One region of the Caldalkalibacillus thermarum genome, then DNA from elsewhere that is predicted to be linked to it. Evidence: a T-box and tRNA genes for the amino acid it is inferred to sense, from the RefSeq annotation. Region 1 holds a T-box; the other holds one or more tRNA genes.

The links. A T-box is a leader RNA that pairs with one kind of tRNA and senses whether it is charged. The one in region 1 lies ahead of trpS (tryptophan--tRNA ligase), so its partner is inferred to be a tRNA-Trp.
Region 2: it encodes a tRNA-Trp, which carries the amino acid that the T-box ahead of trpS (tryptophan--tRNA ligase) is inferred to sense. The anticodon was not compared.

What each region holds. Positions count from the first base shown of each region.
Region 1 covers NZ_BMKZ01000009.1:57,047-65,929, forward strand. Annotated here, with positions in the region: gene IEW48_RS05240 (TetR/AcrR family transcriptional regulator) at 1-514, shown strand, start outside; gene lipB (lipoyl(octanoyl) transferase LipB) at 614-1,336, shown strand; gene prli42 (stressosome-associated protein Prli42) at 1,429-1,527, opposite strand; gene IEW48_RS05255 (acyl-CoA mutase large subunit family protein) at 1,683-3,335, shown strand; gene mce (methylmalonyl-CoA epimerase) at 3,375-4,214, shown strand; gene IEW48_RS05265 (acyl-CoA carboxylase subunit beta) at 4,247-5,785, shown strand; gene IEW48_RS05270 (hypothetical protein) at 5,800-6,033, shown strand; gene IEW48_RS05275 (M20/M25/M40 family metallo-hydrolase) at 6,030-7,166, shown strand; T-box leader at 7,217-7,426, shown strand; gene trpS (tryptophan--tRNA ligase) at 7,524-8,516, shown strand; gene IEW48_RS05285 (sulfurtransferase) at 8,513-8,883, shown strand, end outside.
Region 2 covers NZ_BMKZ01000043.1:521-9,403, forward strand. Annotated here, with positions in the region: gene IEW48_RS13825 (helix-turn-helix domain-containing protein) at 1-249, opposite strand, end outside; gene IEW48_RS13830 (helix-turn-helix transcriptional regulator) at 415-639, shown strand; gene IEW48_RS13835 (helix-turn-helix domain-containing protein) at 895-1,197, opposite strand; gene IEW48_RS13840 (helix-turn-helix domain-containing protein) at 1,340-1,540, shown strand; gene IEW48_RS17475 (hypothetical protein) at 1,602-1,727, shown strand; tRNA gene IEW48_RS13845 (tRNA-Trp) at 2,177-2,252, shown strand; gene IEW48_RS13850 (sigma-70 RNA polymerase sigma factor region 4 domain-containing protein) at 2,314-2,703, shown strand; gene IEW48_RS13855 (transcription termination/antitermination NusG family protein) at 2,718-3,530, shown strand; gene IEW48_RS13860 (hypothetical protein) at 3,508-3,786, shown strand; gene recD2 (SF1B family DNA helicase RecD2) at 3,783-6,020, shown strand; gene IEW48_RS13870 (hypothetical protein) at 6,150-6,956, shown strand; gene IEW48_RS13875 (hypothetical protein) at 7,128-7,778, shown strand; gene IEW48_RS13880 (YkyB family protein) at 8,342-8,883, shown strand, end outside.

The sequences.
Region 1 (8,883 bases):
GGGATTTTACCACAACTTTAAATCGAAAGATGAGCTGCTATATATCATTCATGATTCATTTATCTCCTATGTTCTGGACAAAGCCCAAGAAGCTTACGAAGAGTGGCAAACACCCACGGAGAGATTGTATGCCATTGTCAGGTCGTTTGTCATGATGTTTGAGCAATACCGGGCCCATGTGACTGTCTTTTACCAGGAAAGTTTATACCTTTCTCCTGAATACTTTAAGAAGATTAAACAGAAGAGGGACCGATATAAAGATATGATGTTTAAAGTGATTGAGGAGGGGATTAAATGCGGTGAATTCCGCCCGGATGTTCCTGTGCCGATCACATCCATGGCCATTTTTGGCATGATTAACTGGACTTATAAATGGTATAAGGAAGACGGTCTCTATACCATTGGGGAGATTGCTGATATGTTTGCTGATTTGGTTCTGCATGCTGTCCTGACCGATAAAGCGCGCCAAAATAAGCAATACGCCCGCCTCTTCTTGAAGTCGAAACAAGTTTAAAAAATGTTTCGTGATGGGCAGACGAACTGGTCGGTTTAGTTGTGACAAGGTATAATAGAATTAACACCGTTATTTATTTCTGTAAGGAGAGAACAGAGGATGAACTGGAACGAACATTGGCTGGAAACACATATTTTTAGACATAAGCAACCCTACGATCCCATGTGGGACAGACAGAAAGAATGGGTGGCTGAAATTGACCGGCACGAACGTCTGCCGTCTCTTCTCCTTCTGGAACATGATCATGTGTATACCTTTGGCCGTGGCGGCCGGCAAGAGCATTTGCTCATTTCTGAAGAGATGTGTAAACAGAAGGGGATTGAACTGGCTAATGTTGACCGCGGGGGTGACATCACCTACCACGGGCCTGGTCAGCTGGTCGGTTATCCTCTGATCCTGCTTAAACGCTGGAAAAATGATGCCCACCTGTACCTGCGCATGCTGGAAGAAACCATTATCAAAACCTTGGCACGCTACGACATTGACGCGGGGCGCAAGCCGCCCTATACAGGGGTATGGGTAGGAGATGAAAAAATAGCGGCGATCGGTGTCAAATTTAACCGGGGCCGCCAATCTAAAAGTTTTATCACCAGTCACGGTTTTGCCCTGAATGTGAACACCGACCTGTCCATGTTCGAGTACATTATTCCCTGCGGGATCCGTGAATATGGGGTGACATCCATGGCCAAACTTTTGGATCACCCGTTAGATCTGGCGGAAGTGATGCAGGTCTATCAACATATTTTTGTGGAAGAGTTTCAGTTTGAGCCCCATGGGCTCAGGGTGCATGAGGATTCTGAACCTGATGGTAGAAGCAGCTAACCGGTTAAAGATAAAATAAAAAAAGATAACCCAGATCACCGGATCTGGTTATCTTCCTTTCTACTATTATTGTAAGCGTTTTATCCCATGGCTTAATAAGCAAATAAGCCGATACCCATCAATAATGTGGAGAGCACAAGTGCCACAATGACAATGTAGACAACTGTTTTGACTAGTTTTTTTGGCAGCATGCGGTTACCTCCTTCAATAACTGAATCAAAATATCTTGTCACTCTATATATGATAACGAAAAAGCGGAGCCTCTTTCAATATGCTTAAGCAGTGAAATATAGGAATCAAGTGTTGAAACCAAAGGGAACAACCAAGGTTAAAGGAGTGGATCAAATTGTCTAAAGAAGAAGAGTTTCGCAAATTATACGAACAATGGCGGCGTAAAACGGAAGAACTGATCGCCAAGTTTCCAGAAAGAAAAGAGGTATTTGTAACTTCTTCGGGTATTCCTGTGGAGAGATTGTATTTGCCTGAACAGCTGGATGACCAGTATATGGAGCGCCTCGGGTTTCCGGGCCAGTATCCCTTTACCAGAGGGATACATCCCACCATGTACCGGGCCAGGCAATGGACCATGCGCCAATATGCCGGTTTTGGCTCTGCTGAGGAGACGAACAAACGCTTTCACTATCTTTTGCGACAAGGACAGACAGGTTTAAGTGTTGCCTTTGATTTACCCACCCAGATCGGTTATGACTCTGACGATCCCATGGCCAGAGGAGAAGTGGGAAAAGTCGGCGTGGCCATTGATTCTTTAGAGGATATGGAAACGCTCTTTGAGGGCATTCCATTGGATCAAGTCAGTACTTCTATGACGATCAATGCACCCGCTGCCATTTTGTTAGCCATGTATATTGCTGTGGCAGAGAAACAAGGGGTTCCTGCTGAAAAACTGTCTGGCACGATCCAGAACGATATTCTTAAAGAATATATTGCCCGGGGAACGTATATCTTTCCCCCCCAGCCCTCCATGCGTCTGATTACCGATATTTTTGCCTACTGCTCCCGGCATGTGCCCAAATGGAATACGATCAGCATCAGCGGTTACCATATCCGTGAAGCCGGGGCAACGGCAGTGCAAGAGTTGGCCTTCATGATGGCCAATGCGATCAGCTATGTGGAAGCGGCTTTAGAAGCGGGACTGGAAATTGACCAGTTTGCCCCGCGGCTGGCCTTCTTCTTCAATGCCCACAACAATTTCTTTGAAGAGATTGCCAAATTCCGTGCCGCACGGCGCATCTGGGCCAAGCTGATGAAAGAACGTTTCGGAGCCAAAAAAGAAAAGTCATGGATGCTTCGCTTCCACACACAAACAGGAGGCTCTACTTTGACGGCCCAACAGCCGGACAACAATATTGTGCGCGTGACGATTCAAGCCTTGAGTGCCGTCTTAGGAGGAACCCAAAGCTTGCATACCAACTCCAAGGATGAAGCTTTAGCCTTGCCAACGGAAGAATCGGCCAGAATTGCTTTAAGAACCCAGCAAATCATTGCTTATGAAAGCGGTGTGGGTGACACGGTTGATCCACTTGGCGGTTCCTACTATGTAGAGGCGCTAACCGATAAGATAGAACAAGAGGTGTACCGCTATTTGGACAAGATTGAACAACTGGGCGGCGCAGTCAAAGCCATTGAGCAGGGCTACATGCAAAGGGAGATTCACAAGGCAGCCTATGAAGCCCAGCAAAGGATTGAATCAGGAGAAGATATCATTGTAGGATTGAACAAGTTCCAAATTGATGATGAGCCCCAGCCGGAAATCTTGCGGGTGGATCCTAAGCTGGGAGAAAAACAAAAAGAAAAGTTAAACCATTTGAGAGCCAGGCGTGACTCAGCCAAAGTGGAACAGGCCTTGTCCCGGTTAAGAGCAGCAGCAAGGGGGACAGAAAACCTGATGCCCCCCATCTTGGATGCGGTCCGGGCTTACGCCACTATTGGTGAAATTTGCAATGTGTTGCGAGAAGAATTCGGGGAATACCGGGGATAAAAGCTGATTTGTGTCAATCTTAATGTGAGGAGGAGTACCATGGACAAAATACGCGTACTCATTGCCAAACCAGGATTAGATGGACATGACCGGGGAGCACTGGTGATTGCCCAAGCCCTGAGGGATCAAGGGATGGAGGTCATCTATACCGGATTGAGGCAGTCGCCGGAACAGATTGTGGCCAGCGCCATCCAAGAGGATGTTGACTGCATTGGCTTGTCCTGTTTATCTGGAGCCCATAATGAGCTGTTTCCCGAAGTGGTCCGACTCCTTAAGGAACAAGGGGCCGATGACATTCTGGTGATCGGCGGAGGAGTGATTCCGGCGGAAGATATTCCTTACCTGGAAAGCCAGGGCATTGCCAAAGTGTTTACACCGGGCGCATCAACCAAGGATATTGCCGACTATATCCGCTTGGCCCTTAAGGAGAAAAAGAGGAAACTGCTGGTGGACCCGCCTAAAAAAATTGCCCACATTGGCATTGCGGTCAAATCGATTGAAGATTCCCTTCCTTTTTACCAACAACAGCTTGGCTTGGCCTTGGAGGGCATTGAAACAGTGGAGTCGGAGCAGGTTAGAGTCGCCTTTTTGAAAGTGGGTGAGACCCGCATTGAGCTGCTGGAATCCCTGTCTCCAGACGGTCCGATTGCCACATTTATTAAGCACAGGGGCGAAGGAATTCACCATCTCGCTTTGGAGGTGGATGATATTGAGGCTCGCTTAAAGCAGTTGAAAGAAAACGGCGTACGTCTCATCCATGAGCAGCCTAAAGAAGGGGCACATGGTGCTCAAATCGCCTTTTTACACCCCAAAGCGACGGGAGGCGTCTTGCTCGAACTGTGGCAATATGATCAACAAACAGAGGAGGCATGGGCATGAGGGAACGCAATATCTACACCCAATTAGCCCCAATGGACGCTAAAATAGAAGAAATGTATGAACGCAAAAGAAAAATTGAACTGGGCGGAGGAGAAAAACGCATCCAAGCCCAGCATGACAAGGGAAAGTTGACGGCCAGGGAACGTATCAATTTGCTGTTGGACGATGGCAGCTTTGTGGAATTGAATGCATTTGTGGAGCACCGTGCCCATCATCTGGGGCTGGAAGCGGAAGCGCCGGGGGAAGGGGTGGTGACCGGTTACGGCAAAATTCATGGCCGCCTGGTTTATGTCTTTGCCCAAGACTTTACGGTATTTGGGGGAGCGCTGGGTGAGATGCATGCGCAAAAAATTGCCAGAGTCATGGATTTGGCTGCTAAAAACGGTGCTCCGATCATTGGGCTGAATGACTCTGGAGGTGCCCGCATTCAGGAAGGGGTTGTTTCTCTGGACGGTTACGGGCATATCTTTTACCGCAATTCAATCTATTCTGGTGTCATTCCTCAAATTTCGGTTATCATGGGTCCTTGTGCAGGCGGCGCCGTTTATTCTCCGGCTATTACCGACTTTGTGTTTATGGTGGAGAAAACAAGCCAGATGTTTATTACCGGCCCCAAGGTGATTGAATCGGTAACAGGTGAAAAAATAAGCGCCGAAGAACTGGGAGGGGCCAAGGTGCACGCGGCTAAAAGCGGGAATGCCCACTTTACCGCACCGAGTGAACCGGAAGTGCTGGATCAAGTCAGGCGCCTGCTAAGCTACCTGCCCCAAAACAATGAGGAAGATCCACCCCGCATCTACAGCAAGGATGACCGGGGCTGGATTGAGGAATTAAAAGATGTTGTCCCCTTTGAAGGGACTAAAGTGTATGATGTGCGCCAGCTGATTGAATTAATAGTGGACGACAAAGATTTTATGGAAGTTCAACCTGATTTCGCCAAAAACATTGTGATCGGCTTCGGCCGTATCAAAGGTCAGACTGTGGGCCTGATTGCAAACCAGCCTAAAGTGATGGCCGGTGGATTGGACATTAACTCTTCTGATAAATTATCCCGTTTTATCCGCTTCTGCGACTGCTTTAACATCCCGCTCATCACCTTTGTGGATGTCACCGGTTTCTTTCCAGGTGTCAACCAGGAACATGGGGGCATTATCCGTCACGGAGCTAAAATTTTATATGCTTATTCGGAAGCGACTGTTCCTAAAATTACGGTGATTTTACGCAAAGCTTACGGGGGAGCCTACGTTGCCTTAAACAGCAAGGCGATCGGTGCCGATATTGTTTACGCCTGGCCTAATGCTGAGATTGCGGTAATGGGACCGGAAGGGGCGGCCAATATCATCTATGCCAAGGAGATTCAAAACAGTGACAATCCGGCTGAAACAAGAGCCCAAAAGATTGCCGAATACCGGGAACGCTATGCCAACCCGTATATTGCCGCTGCCTATGGCATGGTGGATGACGTGATTGATACCCGGGAGACCCGGCTTAAACTGATCGAAAGCCTGGAGATGCTGAAAAATAAACGGGAATCCCGTCCTGCCAAGAAACATGGCAATATTCCCTTATAAGCAGGTGATCGAAGTTGCCAAAAAAAGTGTTCATGGTCTACCATATTGGGAGGGAGCGCTCTACACTTCCGCTCCCTAAATTGTTGAATAAATATAAGGTGACTTTTCTGATTAATCCCAAAGAACAAACATCCTGGAGACAAAAAGGGCGAAAAGATTTGCTCAATCGCAGCAAACAGCACCAGGAGCGCCGTTTGAAACGGAGCAAACAGGTGCAGCAAGAAGATGAAAGAGGTGCAGCAGGATGATTAAGATTAATGAAACCCGCTTGTTGAATGAATTTTTGGAACTGGTGCAGATCGACAGCGAGACTAAACACGAACGCCAGATTTGTGATGTGTTGAAAAAGAAATTGGCCGAGCTGGGATTGGCTGTAGTGGAAGACAACAGCCAACAGGTGACGGGACATGGTGCCGGAAATTTAGTGGCCACGTTGAAAAGAAATGCGAGAGCAACGCTCCCTGTCATTTACTTTACTGCCCATATGGATACGGTGGCACCAGGCAAGGGCGTTAAGCCGGTTATTAAAGACGGTTATGTATCCAGTGACGGCACCACGATTCTGGGCAGTGACGACAAAGCAGGTCTGGCTGTTTTACTGGAAGGAATAAAGGTGTTAAAAGAAAACCATATCCCTCACGGTGAGATCCAATTTGTCTTGACAGTGGGCGAGGAATCGGGCCTGGTTGGTTCCAAGGCCCTGGACACCAGTTTGCTTCGGGCTGACTTTGGCTTTGCCCTGGACAGTAACGGTCCAGTCGGTAACATCATTGTCGCAGCACCTGCTCAGGCCAAATTGCATGTCACAGTGTATGGTAAGTCGGCTCATGCCGGGGTTAATCCTGAAGACGGGATCAGTGCCATCCAAGTGGCCAGCCAGGCGATTGCCAAGATGCCTTTGGGGCGGATTGACCATGAAACAACAGCCAATATCGGCCGCTTTGAAGGCGGGCAAGCCAGTAATGTGGTTTGTGACCTGGTTCATATATTAGCGGAGGCCCGCAGCCGGCAGCCGGAAAAACTGGATAAACAAGTACAAAGGATGAAACGCTGTTTCGAGGAGGCAGCACAGGCCAACGGCACTACCGTAGCTGTGGACATTGAAATGATGTATCCTGCCTTCCGTTTTACGGAGGCAGATCCTGTCGTTCAAGTGGCCAAAAAAGCGGTGCAAAGAGTAGGACGGACACCCAAGCTGATCGAAAGCGGGGGTGGCTCTGATGCCAATGTCATTTCAGGTTACGGCATACCCACGGTCAACCTGGCTGTAGGGTACCAAAACATACATACCAAAGAGGAACGGATGCCCATTGAGGAATTAATTAAAGCTGCAGAGCTGTTTGTAGCTATTGTGCAGGAAGTTGCCCAAGCCTCTTCCTAAACACTTGATTTTTCCCAGCTTCTTTAGTAGAATATGTAAAAAAATCATACGGGCAAGCAATGATGAAGCGCAGTAGGTAACATGGCTTGTCACTTAAGAGAGCTGGTGGATGGTGCGAACCAGCGGGGCGTGTTACTGAATTGGACTTCTGAGCTATGCAAGAAAAAGGGAGTTCAGATCTTGGTTTTACTCGGAACAATCAAGAGTAAAGCCAAACTGGACTAATAAAGGTGGCACCGCGGGGGTTCCTCGTCCTTTACAGAAGGATGATGAACCCCTTTTTAGCATGCTTTTGATCTAAACTAAAGACTATCTGAGAGAATCTATCCACATCTTACAAAAAAGGAGTGATTAGCCATGCGTGAAGCGAAAACTATTCTGTCTGGCATTCAACCCAGCGGACTGTTAACCATCGGCAACTACTTGGGGGCCATGCAGCACTTTGTCCGTCTGCAAGATGAAGCTGATTGCTACTTCTGTATTGTGGATTATCATGCCATCACTTTGCCGCAGGACCCACAGGAACTGAAAGAGAATATCCGCCGCTTGGCCGCCTTATACCTGGCCGTCGGACTGGATCCCCAAAAGGTCACGTTGTTTGTTCAATCCGATGTTCCTGAGCATACGGAGCTGGGCTGGATTATGATCTGCCAGTCCCACATGGGTGAACTGGAGCGCATGACCCAGTACAAGGACAAGTCCAAAAAACTGAAAAGCATTCCCGTCGGCCTGTTCACCTACCCTGCGTTGCAAGCAGCAGATATTCTGTTGTACCAGGCCACCCATGTACCGGTTGGAGAGGATCAAAAGCAGCATATTGAACTGACCCGCGATCTCGCCGAGCGCTTTAATCACCGTTATGGAGACGTGTTTGTCATCCCTGAACCGATGATTGCTTCATTTGGTGCCCGGATTATGTCTTTGGATGATCCCACCACCAAGATGAGTAAAAGCAATCCCAATGAAAACAGCTATATTTCCATGCTTGACGAGCCTAAAGTAATTGAAAAGAAAATTAAGCGGGCCGTGACCGATTCAGGTCATGAAATCCGCTTTGATCCCGAGGAAAAAGCGGCCATCAGCAACCTGATGACCATCTACGGCCAGTTTACCGGCCAAACCATGGAAGAGGTAGAGCAACATTTTAAAGGCTGCGGTTATGGCCAGTTCAAAAAAGAACTGGCTGAAGTGGTCATTGACCGCTTGCGACCCATCCAGGAGAAATACCGCGAGATTTATCCCTCCTCAGAACTGGACCGGGTGCTGGAAGAAGGCGCTCAGAAGGCTCGTGAGAAGGCACAACAAACCTTGGCCAAAGTTAAACAGGCTTTGGGGGTAGGCTTAAAATGAACAGCAAAACCATTGTTTCTTTTGACTGGTTAAAATCCCGCCTGGATGACCCCCAGGTGGTCATCGCCGATTGCCGCTTTGTTTTGGGGCAGCCAGAAGCAGGGGCTGAAGGCTACCGCAAAGACCATATTTCCGGTGCTGTTTATTTTGACTTGGAAAAAGACTTGTCGGGCCCTGTTCAAGCCCATGGGGGCCGCCACCCTTTACCTGACTTGGACGCTTTTGTGGAGAAACTTGGGCGGGCAGGGATCGACGAGACGAAAACAGTGGTCGCCTATGACGATCAAGGGGGGCCGATGGCGGCCCGCTTGTGGTGGATGTTAAAATATTTGGGCCATGATCGAGTTTACTTGCTGGAAAAGCCCTA
Region 2 (8,883 bases), on a different contig from region 1:
CAATCCATCAAGATCATAAAAAACGGTGTTTACACCGGGTGGTGTAGGGTCATCTGTGCGACCAAGGAGATAGTCCACTGACACATTAAAGAAGTCGGCTATTTTTTTAAGTGTATCAGGATCAGGCTGGTTTTCGCCCGTTTCATATTTAGCATATGTTGGTCTTTTTAGACCAAGATGATCAGCAAGTTTTTGCTGTGTGAGATCATGATTTTTTCTCAACTTCTTCAACCGTTCTGCAAAGGTCACTGTCTATTCACCATCTTTAGTTTCATCGTTTTAATCATATTATATGTGATAAAAAATCACAAATAAATAGTTAAATCGTACTTGACACAACTCGTGTAGGAAAATAAAATGTGATTAACAATACCAAAATGATATTATAAATAACATATCCAGAGGTGATTGGTAATGAATGTGACGACCAAAAGCCAGTCCACGGAAAGTACTAAACGATACTGGCTTTACAAGCTGAGAAAAGACCATGATCTTACTCAGGAGCAGATCGCAAAACTGGCCGGTATAGAGAGAAGTACCTACACAAAAGCGGAAAATGGATATCCAGTAAGTATTGAAACAGCCAAAGCTATTGGTAAGGTGTTTGGGATCAGTTGGGTGAAATTTTTCGAGGAATGATAACCGGCTTTAATTAAATTCTACCCAAAAATTCTGAATTCATACAAGAGAGGGATCAAAATGTCACAAAAAATAACAAATCTGACAAATCGTGAAAAAACTTTCATCAAACTGATGGCCACTGCCCTGCACAGAAGAAAAACACGCTTGCTCAAAGAGAAAGAAGCAAAGCAATCACAGTAACCCTGTATGCCATGACAGGGGCATCGGCCAGATAGCATCATAGTGATGGTATCTGGCGGGTGCAACCCAGTATTACTCTTTCAATCGTACCTTAAGATATTCGTTTAGCGCTTTCCGTTCTTCCGGGCTAAGTTTCTTCGCCGTTTCAAGCAGTTGTAAGAGGTCGGGAGGGAGTTCAGGAGAATACCCAAAGAATTCTCCTAATGAAATACCTAAAGCATCACATAAAGCAGATAGCTTATCAATTGATGGTGTTGTTCGTCCTTTTTCTATATCACTTAAATAAGGTTGAGAAATATGGGCCTTTTTAGCAAGCTCGATTACTTTCATATCTTTAGACAATCTAAGTTCTCTGATTCGTTTACCTATGTTCATAGTTATCACCCAACTAAAATTATATAGCTAATAACTATATAAAAATATAATTTTATTAAGAGTTTAGTATCGTAAATAAATATATTTTAGTTGACAATATCGTAAATATCTATATAATAATAATCAAAGGAGGTTACCAATGATGAATTTAGTAAAAAAAGCACGGCTAAATAAAGGTTTGACCCAAGTGCAGTTAGCACACAAGGCAAAGATCGCTCAAGCATATCTGAGTGAAATAGAAAACAACAAAGTTGAACCTTCAATTCGTGTTTATAGAAAACTCGCAAAAGCTCTCGGTGTTAGTGTGAGTGAGTTACTGGAAGATGATGAACAGGCATCCTGAAGCTATATATCAATTTTAACCAAAAATTTTGAATTTATACAGTAAGAGGAAGTGAAGAATTATGACAAAAAAGCAGACCGATACACCAAGGGGCATCACGGTAACCCGCACTTATACGCCTGATAAAGAAGCCATGAAAAAGGCCATCATGCTTATTCTTCGTTCCAGCCCCAAAACAGAAAAATAGCGGGGCATCGGCCAGACAGCATCAAAACTGGTGCTATCTGGCGGGTGTTCCCGCAACCTGAGCGGAGTCGGCCACGATCCGATAAGGGGAGCCACGCCGTAATACATGCGTCCGTACGGACAGGTCACGCCAAGACGGTTGTTGTGTATAAACCATCATTTGTTGATGGTCGCTGGCTGATGGTACTGGCGCTGAAGGGTCGGCGCGGACTTGAAATCCGCAATCATGCCGGCCGCCCTACCGCCTGTCATCCCTCTATAGGTGGCAGGCGTGTAGCGGAAAGTAGGTGTCAGTGCCATCAGCGAGCGAAAGCTCATCAAAACCCGTGTGCCGAGTTGTGGTTGAGGCACATACAAAAAAACGCTGGCAGTGCGCCACAACGTACTGCCAACCACCGGGGGCGAGCGAAGGGTTTGGAGCCCCCGTATTCCCAAGCCATGCAAATAGATAGGGGCACATGTTCCAAGGTGGCGATGGGGTCTCCAAAACCCCGTGTGGTGGGTTCGATTCCCACTGCCTCTGCCATATCAACAGAAGCTGATCGCACCAAGACGAAGGTTGATTCAGAAAATGGGAGGACAGAAACGTGGACAATTTTCTTGAGTTGAGAAAATCCTATCGGGTAAGCATGAAAACTTTAGAGTCCTGTTTGCATGTTGACGAGCATGATTATGATGACTACATACCGGAAAAAGCCGATTGGAACGAAATCAAACGAGAGCTACATAACGAAGATGTAAGATCGCTTCTTAACAACGCAAAAACAGGATATGAACAATTGGGAGTGAGGCTGGGTGGTGCAATCAAAAACGAATGGCTGAACGAATTAAACCCACTGGAAAAGAAAATATTTCTTTTGCGCTACAAACACAAGAAAGGTTTTTTGTCCATAGGGGAAAAAACGGGTATGAGTCCTAAAGAGGCACAAAAAATTTTCAGATCAGCTTTAAACAAGGTCATGAAAAAGATTGATTGAGAAGGAGGAACGTCATGGGACGGTGTGTATATGCTGTTCAGGTTGTAACCGGCAAGGAATTCCGTGTCAAAAACGCACTGGAACAGATAATAGAACGATATGGCTTAGACAAATGGATAGATAAGATACATGCCTTTGAGACAAACATACATCAATACGAACTCAATCAAAAGAAATATCGTTCAAGAAAAAAATCAAGAAGTGCCGTTCCGGGATATGTATTCATTGAATTCAGACCAGATTTTGCATACTTCCCAAAAAAATTGTGGCATCTGATCAAAAACATCACGTTTGTTATAAGAGTAGTAGACAGATGGTATGATACAGGGGCGCCAGCAAAATACAGCGGTCATATCCCAAAAGAAGAATTTGACCGTTTTGCCCGAAACGTAGATACAGAATCACAAGCTGAAGTTTGGTCTGATGATATATACAAAATTCAGGACGAACAGGAACAGAAAGAAAAAGAGGTACTTCACCAGATCAATACTGGTAAGTACCCAAAAGAAAACAAAAGCCATTTTGAATGTAACAAAGAAAACGAATGTGAGCAAGAGGAACATTCTTTCGGGCAGGAAAAACCCAGCCATATATTACAAAAGCAGATTGAAAAATGTAAGGTGTTTCTGAAGAGAAATCGCATAGTCACCACTGTTCCATCGAAGCTTTTTAACGCCCTTCGCCAAGCATACAATTTCATGAAAATGCCTGAAATGCTTGAGGATAACCTGTTCACAAAGATTATCCTCGAATTGATAAGCCCCCCGTCTTCATCGTCAAATGAAAAGGAAGGGGTGGGGTGGCTTGTTCAAAGACTTGCTGGATGAACTGATGGCCCAAAAAAAGCGATATGAAGAAGAATTGGAAAAGCTAAACGCAAACGCCAATCCGTTCTTCATACCAGTCAAAGCAACAAAAGAATCCCTGCACAGACATTTCGTGAAACAGGAGTTGCAAGCCAGAATACGCAATATCAATACACAAATCAGGGCCATCAAATCCAAAAACGCATATGCCAACGCATATGCCCCGGTTGGTCGTGGAAAGGTCAGACTAAGAACAGGAAACGATGATCAACCATGACCATAACCACGGCAACCAAACTGAAAGGTAAACTGGGGCATATCATCTATCGCAATGACGACTTTTTGATAGCGGTGCTAAACACTGATGACGGGGAATGTGTAATCAAGGGGTCAATGCTTGGCGTGGACAAGGGCGAAGATGTTGAGGTACATGGTAACTGGTCGGTACATCCAAAATACGGCCGGCAGTTTGAGATTGAACGTTGGGAGCGTCCCCTTCCAGCCACAGAGGAACAGGCGATAGCGTTTCTGTCCAGTGGTCTTGTCAAGGGGTGCGGCCCCAAGCTGGCCAAGACAATTGTAAAACATCTGGGGTCATCTGCCGTTGAGATCATGATGGAGCAGGGTGAATCCGCCATCCGGCATATCAAAGGAATTGGGGAGAAAAACGCCCGCACCATCATTCAGAGTGTCAAAGCCAACTTTGAAGTGCAGAAGATCATCGGTGAGCTTGGTCAATATGGGATCAGCACCAACATGGCCATGAAAATATACAAAGAATACGGATCAAATGCAGTCAGTGTCGTCAAAGAAAACCCGTATCTATTGACCAAACTTGATCTGGTTGGCTTTCTGAAGGCGGATGAGATTGCCCGAAAAGTAGGAGTATCGCCATTATCCGGATACAGGATAGAAGCATGTACCGACTATGTACTGAAAGAGAAATGCATGTCACTGGGGCACTGTTATCTGCCTGAAAGTGAACTGATTAATGAGACACTGAAGGTACTGAACCACAATCAACCTGAACAAATGCGGGTGACGAGGGAAGACGTAGAAAAAGCCATATATAACCTCGAACTGAGGGGTCGGCTGATTTTTGAAGGTGATGCAGTCTATCCCAAGTACCTGCACACATATGAAAAAGATGTAGCCTGCAAACTGTCAAAACTGACAGGTTGCCGGGATGGCGAAGCTATGCCCAAAAGACTGGACGCATGGATCAGGAATTATCAGCGCAGGCATGGCATCGTATTGGCCGAACAGCAACGGGAAGCCATACGGCAGTTGTTTGCCAACAATGTGCTTATCCTCACAGGTGGCCCCGGTACAGGGAAGACTACGGTCACCAAGGCTCTTATCGACATATACCGTCAGAAGAACCCAAATGCATTCATTGGGCTTTGTGCGCCCACAGGAAGGGCCGCAAGGAGACTGGCGGAAGTGACGGGCATGGAAGCGTCCACGATTCATTCCATGATCGGTTTCAGGCCGGGAGAAGAACCGGAATACAACAGACACAATCCGTTGCCGTTTGACTTCATCATCGTGGATGAAGTGTCCATGATGGACATTCAGTTGGCTTACTATCTGCTGGAGGCCATTGATCCGGGAACCAAGGTGCTGTTTGTGGGAGACGTGGATCAGTTGCCGTCCGTCAATCCGGGGAATTTCCTGAAAGACATGATTGAAGCCGGTATCCCGACTGTCAAGTTGACAGAAATATTCAGGCAGGCACAGGAAAGCCAGATTGTGGTCAATGCCCATCGGGTTAACAAGGGCCAACCTGTTGTCGTGGATGAGTCCAAAAACGATTTTTACTTCCTGTACAAGGAAGATCCCAAAGAAATTGCCCAACTGATCAAAAAGAGTGTGCTTCGGTTTCTTCAGTTGGGTTACGGGATTGAGGACATACTTGTTCTCAGCCCCATGAAAAAGGGGCCCATTGGAACACATGAACTGAACCTTATCCTGCAAGAAGCGGTCAATCCGCCTTCTCCGGCAAAAGACGAGTGGAAGGTGGGGAAAACAACTTTCAGGCAGGGAGACAAGGTGATTCACACCAAAAACAACAGGGAAAAAGGACTCAACAATGGTGAGATGGGCATTGTTACCCGCACGGGCATATGGTTTGATGAAAACGGGGTTGGTCATGAAGTTTTATATTGTAATTTCATGGGCAGGGAAGTCCGTTATCTCAAGGACGAACTGAAAGAACTACAGCTTGCCTACGCCATCACCATACACAAGTCACAGGGCGGACAGGCTCCTGTTGTGATCATGCCTGTTTCCACAAGCCATTATATTATGCTAGCCAGAAACTTGATCTATACCGGCATGACACGGGCTGAACAGAAGGTGGTCATGATTGGGACAAAGAAAGCCCTGAACATTGCCATACGTAACAACAAAATTGCCCAACGGAACACCAAGCTGAAAGAACGGTTGTTGTATACTGACGACAAATTCAAGCCTGTAGAACTCACTATGCAAGCAGGTGATAGGAATTGAAAACCTACAAACATCTGAAAGGAATGGCAAGAGGATCAATTATAATGCATTTTATGACTGCGAAAAATAGCAAATCTAGTATAATAATTGATCCGAAAGCAGAATATAGATTAAAAATGGGTGATTATAATGAACAAACAAGTTGTACAAAAAATTAGACAAGAATCCGGCGGTCTTTGTGAATACATTGACCCGGACACAGGTCAACGTTGCAACCAACCGGCTCCCGGAGAACCTCATCACATTCGCACCAGGGGGGCTGGGGGTGAGGACATCAGGGAGAATCTGATCCATCTTTGCGGGTATCACCACACATTGATCCATGACGGCAACATTGAGCGACATCATCTGATAGAAGTTGTTGCACGGCGGGAAGGCAAAACGGTAGATGAGATATACGACAGACTGAAACTGAAAAAAACGGAAAACATCAAACCGATCAATGAACCGGTCAGCGATCCTTTCTTGGAAGAGTTGCTGGCTGCCTACATTCAGGTGGAAGAAAGTGAGCAGGAAGCAAGATGGATTAAGGGACAATTGCTGGACGAAATGCTCAAAAAGGGAGCCAAGCAGACATGGCTTTCCTCGCAATTGGGGATCAGCCCTGCGCAGATAAGGGAACTGGTCAAGGTGTACCGGGCTTTTCCCAAACCGGAGACAAGAATGCCGTCACTAAGCTGGTATCATCATCGGGTGGCGGCCAATTCATCCGATCCGGCCAAATACATTCAGAAAGCCAATGATGAAGGACTTTCGACAAGAGAACTTAGAAAAGCGATATTGGAAGAAGAAAACAAAGAACATCTGGCCGATACAGAAACGGAAAGGGAAATGGCCCGTGCCAAACGGGTCTATCAGCAAGTAGAGAACATTATCCGCTTAGGTGGGGAGCCTGCCGACTGGCTTAAAAGCCGGTTGGCGGCTCTTTTTGATTGAGAAAAACGGCAAAAAAGGAGGAAATCATCATGCACACATTACAGGTAGTGGCGAACCAGTGTCCTATGTACTTTAGATTTGGCAAGGGAGAAAGGGGGTGTCAAAACTGTCTGTGGGTGAAGAATTGCAATCGGCACGGCTATCAGATAATTGCTTCAGGGGGTAAGCTTGGTGAAAAATATATGGGAACAGGCTGAACGCAATGCACGGGAAAGAGAACTGCTGAACAGTCATGTCAACCTTGATGTTGTCAATCAGGAAGAAAAGAAAGCCAACGATAAAGGGTTTATGATTGTTAGAAAAAAAGAAACGGATGGTGCTGGCTTCGTTCAAACATTGAAAGGCAACATCAAGGTGTTGATGAAGAAGAAATACCTATCGTTCAATGAACTTGGTTTTCTCCTTGGCATGACCGACTTATATGAATTACACTCAAACGCTATTATTAACCCGGATACCAACCGGTTCATGTCAGTCAGTGAGATAGCGGAGTATTTTGACCGTGATCTTTCAGGAACCAGCAAGTTGATAAACAAACTGATCGAAAAAGGAATCTTGTATGAACTCGTCAATACAGACGAGTTAAGAGAATTTGGCCGTCCAGTCACGGAACGTCCGCTTTTTGTCAATCCGGAGATTGTCCTTTGTGGCGAACGCAACCGCATTAACGCCACGTTGGCCAGACTGGCCATGAGGTATGACAAGTTGGAAAAAAGAAAAATCCACTTGGAGTGGAAAGTTTGGCTCCATAGTGGAAAGGAGTATGGCAAACTGGTCAAACGGAAAACGTATCTTAAATATAAGAAGGAACAACAAAAATAGAAAAATACCCCCAAAATCGACACTGTTTTTTTACGAAAAGCCTTGATACACAAGGGATTGGTGTCGAAAAGGGGTATGGATTTTTTTCCATACATGTATGGATTTTTTTCCATACCCCCAAACGCCCAAAAACCTTGTCATATCAAGGTTTTTAGCGATTCGGGGAGGGCGATTCTATTCTCACTCTCTATATATAGAATCGACATTGGAAAAAGCGTTTGGTCGTACCTAGAAAATATTCACCTTTTTGTCCATTCCGCCTAAGGTACGTTCTTCGCAGTCCAAAAGATTGTTTCTCCCTAGGTCATAATTGCTGATTCCAAAGGGGCTGGAGGAAAAGGAGGGGGATGTGGCGGTAGTCCTTGTTCCCCATCCTTCCAGCCCCCTATACGTGCAATGGTATACGCATACCATTCAGTCAGAACCAAAAACAGAAGTGACAAAAAAGGGGCTGAAGGGAGGTTGGGGAGGAAAGGGGTGTTTCTTGGACGGCATGGTGTCCTCTTGTCCCCCATTCCTTCCAGCCCCCTTAACAGTAAAAGAAACTGAAAGGAGGAACATGGGTGTTTTCCGTGCGGGAGAACACAGGAAAAGCAAAAGAATATGTGAGATGGGAAAACGTACCTGAAGGTTACTACACAAAGACGACACTCAGAAGAGACAAAAGATTAAAGCCGATTGATGAATCCAAACCCGATGCTTTTGTTAAGGTTTTTGTAGGAGAATTGTTTGCGTGGAAGAGGTACAACTTGTATCACATCAGTAACTGCATACCCATCAAAACCCGAAAACGTGTAATTGTCAGAGACATTCCGTTAACGGATGACAACATTGCTGAAGCATTGTATTTGATTAACAAGTCAGCCAAAAAAAGCCGGGATACAAAGGTTGAGAGTTATTTCGAGGGGAGACATCACATTGTCAAAAGGGCAAAAACGAGACAATACAAGCTGTATGATCTTAAAAACAGGGTTATGGATAAACTGATTAGGGAGGGAAAGGCTGTTCTTAAGGGTTATCATGTGCAATCGAATGATTCGCATGAGAATACCTATCTTAAGTTGTATCAGGTTTCACAATACAGTTTTCACATGCTGGCAACCAA